Regions from separate parts of the Streptomyces sp. V3I8 genome, predicted to be linked through region 2. Evidence: riboswitches for the same ligand, from Rfam matches in the RefSeq annotation. Region 2 holds a riboswitch; the other holds the start of a gene.

Region 1 (3,431 bases), 6.9 Mb from region 2:
AGTCCGCCGCTGAGCAGCCGCATCAGTGTGGTCTTGCCGCTGCCGTTGCGGCCGAGCAGGGCGAGCGCGCGCCCCGCGCGCACCTCGAAGTCCAGGCCGTCGAGCACGGTCGGCCCGTCCTCGTACGCGTAGGACGCGCCCCGCAGGGCGACCAGCACGGGCTCGCTCATCGCAGCGGCCTTTCCAGTACGAAGGTGAGTGCGGCCAGGCCCGCGAGCAGGGCCGTGCTCAGGAACGTGAAGCGCGCGGAGATCCGCGCCGGCGGCACCAGGACGCGCAGGGTGCCGTCGTAACCGCGCCCGGCGAGCCCGGCCTGCAGCCGGGTCGCCCGGTCGAAGGCCCGCACGAAAGCGGTGGCGCCGAGCCCGGCCAGGGAGCGCCAGGAGGCGGCCCGTGTGGTGTGCCCGAGCCGCGCGGCCTGCGCCTCCCTGATCCGACGTACCGAGTCCAGGAGCAGAAAGCTCATCCGGTACGTCACCAGGGCGACGTCGACGACCGGCGCGGGCACCCCGGCGTTCACCAGCCGGGGCAGCAGGTCGGACAGGGGAGTGGTGAACGCGAACAGCAGCACCCCGAGGGAGGCCGCCGAGGTGCGCAGCAGGAGTTCGCCGGCGCGCACCGGCCCGCCCCCGGCCAGGGTCACGAACCCGTCCGGACCGCCGACCTGGAACAGCAGCGGCAGCGCCCCGGTCACGCAGAACCCCAGCGGCACCCGGTAGGCGCGCCAGAGCCTGCGCCCGGGTACGGCGGCGGGGCCCAGCAGCACGACGAGGGCGGTCACCAGCACCAGGGCGGCGCCGGGCCAGGGCGGGAGCGAGATCGCCAGCACGGTCAGACCGAGCCCGAGCACGGCCTTGTCCACGGGGTGGCGGTGGCGCCAGCGGCTGCTGTGCGCCGCCGCGTCGATGGGCAGCACGAAGACTCAGGCCCGTCGGGACACGGACTCGGCGGTACCGCCGGCCGCGGACGTGCCGTGTGCCGCACCGGTACCGCCGGCCGGGGACGTGGCATGCGCCCTGTCCTGGCCGTCCTTTGTGGCCAGGGCCCGCAGTTCGCCCTGGCGGCGGCCCCGGCGCAGACCGAAGTAGTAGGCGAGGACGCCCGCGCCGAGGGCGGCCTGCAGGGCGAAGAGCGCCGACTCGATCTCCCCGGACGGCGGCTCGTACAGGGGCGAGAACCACGGCTCGTAGTCCGGTTCGATCTCGGTGATCGCGGTCTCCGCCTCCGCGTCGGAGCCTGTGAACGGTTCCTTCTTGTGGTCGCCCAGTCCCAGGGCCAGCGGCAGTACCGCGAGGGCGGCCACGACGAGCAGCAGCAGGGTGTTGATCTTCGCGTTACGGCTCATCGGGCCACCGCCTCCGTCGTGTCGGCCGTCCCGGTCCGGGACCGCTCCTTGGTGAGGAGCACGCCGAGCCGGGTCAGTTCGCCCTTGCTCGACTGCACCAGCAGACGCATCACGAGCACGGTGAGCAGGCCCTCGCTCACCGCGAGCGGGATCTGCGTGACAGCGAAGATCGAGCCGAACTTGCCGAGCGCGCCCAGGAACCCGCTGCTCGGGTCGGGGAACGCGAGCGCGAGCTGCACGCTGGTGACGCAGTACGTGGACAGGTCGGCGACGAACGCGGCGAAGAACACCGCGACCATCAGCGGCGCGCCGAACAGCCGGAGCAGCCGGTAGATCCCGTAGCCGGCCCAGGGCCCGGCGATCGCCATCGAGAAGACGTTGGCGCCGAGCGTGGTCAGCCCGCCGTGCGCGAGCAGCAGTGCCTGGAAGAGCAGGGTGATGGTGCCCAGCACCGCCATGACCGGCGGCCGGAACAGGACGGCACCGAGGCCCGTGCCGGTGGGGTGCGAGCAACTGCCGGTCACCGACGGCAGTTTCAGTGCGGAGAGGACAAACGTGAACGGCCCGGACGCCCCGATGAGCAGCGTGCTCTCGGGATGCTCCCTGACCTCACGGGTGAGCGACCGGACTCCGTGGACGACGAACGGCGCCGACGCGACGCCCCAGGCGACCGCGTGCGCCGGAGGAAGGAAACCCTCGGCTATGTGCATGGCTCTGCAGACCCTCTCCAGCACCTCGTGGATGGTTGACGCGCCTTGGCCGGTCTCCTGGCTTACGGGTCAAAACCGCCCGTGCTCCGCCTTCCCGGGTCCGAGGACCCAGTGGCTGCCCGTGAGGGCCGGAGCCGGACTTCCCGATCACAGTGGCGAGGGCCGCACCGGCATCACACCGATTTCCCGAGCACCAAGGCGTGGTGACACTAGTGCGCGTACCGGGGTGGTGACAAGCGGCCCCCCAGGGGCGTACGGGTGGTCACGGTGCCTGGGGCGGCCGGCGGTTCTTCACACCTGTTACGCGTCGGAACGTGCGTCAAGTCTTGACGTGCCCCTGACGAAGTGACTCTATGGGAGCGCTCCCACCCATCCGAAACTCACGTTTCTTGGCGCTCACTTTCTGGAGTCGCAGTGAGAAGAACAAGAAGCACGACTCGAAAGACCCTCGTCAGCGCGCTGCTGGCCGGGCTGGCAGCGTTCCTCGGGCTTGTCGTTCTCGGCGCCCTCGTCCCGACCGCCGCACATGCCAAGTCCCCGGACGTCCTCGCGACCGGCCTCCACATCGACGACGGACGCCTGCTCGAAGGCAACGGCAACGACTTCGTTATGCGCGGCGTCAATCACGCCCACACCTGGTATCCGAGCCAGACGCAGTCGCTGGCCGACATCAAGGCGTTCGGTGCCAACACCGTCCGCGTCGTCCTGTCCAACGGCCACCGCTGGACCAAGAACAGTGCCGAGGACGTGGCCGGCGTCGTCGCCCAGTGCAAGGCCAACCGGCTGATCTGCGTACTGGAGGTGCACGACACCACCGGATACGCCGAGGAGAGCGCCGCAGCCACCCTCGACCAGGCCGCCGACTACTGGATCGGCCTGAAGAGCGTCCTCGCCGGCGAAGAGAACTACGTCATCATCAACATCGGCAACGAGCCCTGGGGCAACACCGATCCGGCGGGCTGGACCGCTCCCACGATCGCCGCCGTCAAGAAACTGCGCACCGCCGGGTTCGAGCACACCATCATGGTGGACGCACCCAACTGGGGCCAGGACTGGCAGAACGTCATGCGCACCAACGCCCAGGCCGTCTACGACGCCGACACCACCGGCAACCTGATCTTCTCGATCCACATGTACAGCGTCTACGACACCGCACAGGAGATCACCGACTACCTGAACGCCTTCGTCAACGCCCGACTGCCGATCCTGATCGGCGAGTTCGGCGGACCGGCCGACCAGTACGGCGACCCGGACGAGGACACCATGATGGCCGCGGCGCAGCAGCTGCGGCTCGGGTACCTCGCCTGGTCCTGGAGCGGCAACACGGATCCGATCCTCGACCTGGTGATCGGCTTCGACCCCGGTCGGCTCAGCTC
Region 2 (3,431 bases):
CCTCGTCGCGGCGACCGCCGCGCTCTGGGCGGCGGTCGCGATCCGCGGCTTCCTGACCAGCCTCGGTGCGAGCCTGGTCATGGGAGGCGCCGTGTCCGGAATGCACTACACGGGCATGGCGGCCGTCAGCGTGCACCTGCACGGCGCGGTAGGCGGACCGGGCACGGGCGGTTCCGCCCACTCGCTCCTGCTGCCGATGCTCATCGGCCCGGTCCTCTTCCTGGTGCTCGCCGCGGTGGTCGTGATGTTCGACCCGCTGCTGGTCCTCGGGGACGGCGACTGGAACCGGACCGCGTCCCGCCGGGCACCCGCTTCCCGTACGGACCGGCCCGCCTGGTCCGGCGGCTCGGCCTTCGAACCGCCGCCGCGCCGGGTCAGCCCAGGCGGGGAATCTCGATCGCCGGGCAGCGGTCCATGACCATGTCGAGACCGGCCGTCCGGGTGCGTTCGTAGGCGCCCTCGTCGATCACGCCGAGCTGGAACCAGACGGCCCCGGCGCCGATGGCGACCGCCTCGTCGGCGACGGAGCCCGCGAGGTCGCTGTTGACGAACACGTCGACGACGTCGACCGGGAAGGGGATGTCGGCCAGGGAGGCGTACCCCTTCTCCCCGTGGACCGTCTCGGCCTTCGGGTGGACCGGGACCACCCGCTTGCCGTAGCGCTTGAGCACGGCCGCGACGCCGTACGCGGCGCGCCCCTCGTTCGACGAGAGACCGACGACCGCCCAGGTGTCGCCGCGCTAGGTGAGGATCTTGCGGATCGTTGCCGGATCGCCGTACACGAGGGGCCTCCTGGACTTGCGTGGACTTGCGTGGACTTACGGACGGGTGCTGTTGCGCCCGACAACAGCGGGCGCGGCACGCTGATTCCCGCACGGTGCCCGACACGTGTCCGCCGCGGTGTCCGGCAACGGTCCGCCGAGGCGCCCGACGGATGTCCGCGACGGTGCCCGCGCACCGCCGCCCCGGCCCGAAAACCGCCGTGATAGCTTGCGGAAGCCAGTCGAACCCATGTACGTGGGTCAGGGAATCCGGTGCGAATCCGGAGCTGACGCGCAGCGGTGAGGGTGACGGGCGGGGCATCGGCCACTGGACCGGAACGACGGTCCGGGAAGGCGCTCCGTCCGGGTGAACCCGAGTCCGAAGACCTGCTGGCGGCCTCCGCGGTCACCGGACGGCGGGGGAGCACCGTACGACCGGGCTCCGCGTCCGAGCCCTCGACGCCCGAGGAACTTCCGTGCCCTTCGCACGCCCCGCCCGCCCCGCTGCCCTGCTCCTGTGCGGCGCCGTCCTGCTGACCGGCTGCGGAGCGGCCGACCCGCCCGGTGCCGAGGCCGGAGCGGCCGCCGTCACCCTGGACGACTGCGGCCACACCGTACGCGTGGAGTCCCCGCCCCGGCGGGCCGTGGCCCTCAACCAGGGTGCCGCCGAGATCATGCTGTCGCTGGGTCTCGCCGACCGCATGGCCGGCACCGCGACCTGGACCGATCCCGTGCTGAAGGGCCTGGAGAAGGCCGATGCGCAGGTGCCGCGCATCGCCGACAACAGCCCCTCCTTCGAACGGGTCCTGGACGCCGACCCCGACTTCGTGGCCGCCTCGTTCGCGTCCACGCTCGGCAAGGGAGGCGTCGCCACCCGGGAGCAGTTCGAGAAGCTCGGCGTACCCGCGTACGTCGCGCCCTCCGACTGCGCGGGCAAGGACAACACCGGAGACGGCGACGGCGCCCGCGCGAAACCGCTCGGCATCGACGCCGTCTACGGCGAGATACACGACCTGGCCAGGATCTTCGGCGTCGAGGACAGGGGCGACGAGCTCGTCGCCGGACTGGAGCGGCGGATGGCGAAGGCCACCTCGGGCGTCGACGCCTCCGGCGTCTCCCTCCTCTTCTGGTTCGCCAACTCCGCGTCGCCCTACATGGCGGGCTGCTGCGGATCCCCCGGCATCATGACCCGGGCGCTGGGCGCGAGGAACGTCTTCGACGACACCCACGAGGAATGGCCCCAGATCAACTGGGAGACGGTGGCCGACCGCGACCCCGACGTCCTGGTCATCGGCGACCTGACCCGCAGGTCGCAGACCGCCGAGTCCGCGAGGAAGAAGATCGAGTTCCTGGAGTCCGACCCGGTCACCAGGAACATGACCGCCGTCAGGAAGAAGCGGTACGTCCTGCTCAGCGGACAGGCGCTGAACCCGACCATCCGTACCGTCGAGGGCGTCGAGCGGGTGGCCGCCGCCCTGCGGGAGTTCGGGCTCGCGGGGTGACCCGGCCGCGCGTGGGAACACTCTGCGCGGCCGGTGGGGCCCTGCTCGTCGGCTCCGTCGCCCTCGCGATCACGATCGGCCCCGCGGACATCGGTGTCGGTGACGTCTGGTCCGTGGTCGCGGCCCATCTCGGCCGGGGCGGCACGCGGTTGAGCCCCGTCCGGGACGGGATCGTCTGGCAGCTGCGGCTGCCGCGCACCCTCCTGGCCGCCGTCTGCGGCGCCGGACTGGCCGTGTGCGGCGCGGTCATGCAGTCCCTGCTGCGCAACCCCCTCGCCGACCCGTTCGTCCTCGGGGTGTCCTCGGGCGCCTCCACCGGCGCGGTCCTCGTGGTCGTCCTCGGGGCCGGCGGCGGCCTGCTGTCCGTGTCCGGGGGCGCGTTCCTCGGCGCGCTCCTCTCGTTCGGTCTGGTCCTGCTGCTCAGCCACACCCTCGGCGGGACGACGGACCGGGTCGTGCTCAGCGGCGTCGCCGCGATGCAGCTCTTCTCCGCCCTCACCTCCTTCGTCGTGATGACCGCCGCCGACGCCGAGACCACCCGGGGCGTGCTGTTCTGGCTGCTCGGCTCGCTGGGCGGCGTCGGCTGGACCGACGTCTGGGTCTGCGCCGCGGTGCTGGCGGTCGCCCTGGTGGTCTGCCTGGCGTACGCGCGCACGCTCGACGCGTTCGCCTTCGGCCAGGACGCCGCCGCAAGCCTCGGGGTGTCCGTGGCCCGCACCCGGCTGGTGCTGCTGTGCGCGACGGCCCTCCTGACGGCCGCGCTGGTCAGCTCGGCGGGCGCCATCGGCTTCGTGGGCCTCGTCCTGCCGCACGCGGCCCGGGCGCTGGTGGGCTCCGGCCACGCGCGGCTGCTGCCGGTCGCCGCCCTCACCGGCGCGGTGTTCCTGGTGTGGGTGGACACCCTGGCCCGTACCGTCCTCGATCCCCAGGAGGTGCCCGTCGGCGTGGTCACCTCGCTCATCGGCGTACCGGTGTTCGTACTGGTGCTGTACCGGACCCGGAGGACGCGATGACGAGCGCGCACACCGACGGCGCCGCGAAGGAGGCGGCCGTACCGGCTGCGGGACTCCGGGCCCGGCGCGTCACCCGTACCGCCGACGGCCGCGTCATCCTGGACGGCGTCAGCATCGGCCCCGCCCCCGGCGCCACCGTCGGCCTCCTCGGCCCG

What was found. Region 2 has a riboswitch for cobalamin ahead of QFZ75_RS33635 (ABC transporter substrate-binding protein). Riboswitches for the same ligand answer to the same signal wherever they lie in the genome.
Region 1: it holds a riboswitch for cobalamin, as region 2 does, so the genes downstream of both, QFZ75_RS03195 (energy-coupling factor ABC transporter permease) here and QFZ75_RS33635 (ABC transporter substrate-binding protein) in region 2, are expected to answer to the same signal.

What each region holds. Positions count from the first base shown of each region.
Region 1 covers NZ_JAUSZL010000002.1:656,967-660,397, reverse strand. The annotation lists gene QFZ75_RS03210 (energy-coupling factor ABC transporter ATP-binding protein) at 1-170, opposite strand, end outside; gene cbiQ (cobalt ECF transporter T component CbiQ) at 167-916, opposite strand; gene QFZ75_RS03200 (energy-coupling factor ABC transporter substrate-binding protein) at 923-1,345, opposite strand; gene QFZ75_RS03195 (energy-coupling factor ABC transporter permease) at 1,342-2,055, opposite strand; cobalamin riboswitch at 2,085-2,268, opposite strand; gene QFZ75_RS03190 (cellulase family glycosylhydrolase) at 2,470-3,431, shown strand, end outside.
Region 2 covers NZ_JAUSZL010000002.1:7,576,779-7,580,209, forward strand. The annotation lists gene QFZ75_RS33625 (MHYT domain-containing protein) at 1-418, shown strand, start outside; partial or broken gene QFZ75_RS33630 (CoA-binding protein) at 375-782, opposite strand; cobalamin riboswitch at 984-1,171, shown strand; gene QFZ75_RS33635 (ABC transporter substrate-binding protein) at 1,238-2,263, shown strand; gene QFZ75_RS33640 (iron ABC transporter permease) at 2,260-3,276, shown strand; gene QFZ75_RS33645 (ABC transporter ATP-binding protein) at 3,273-3,431, shown strand, end outside.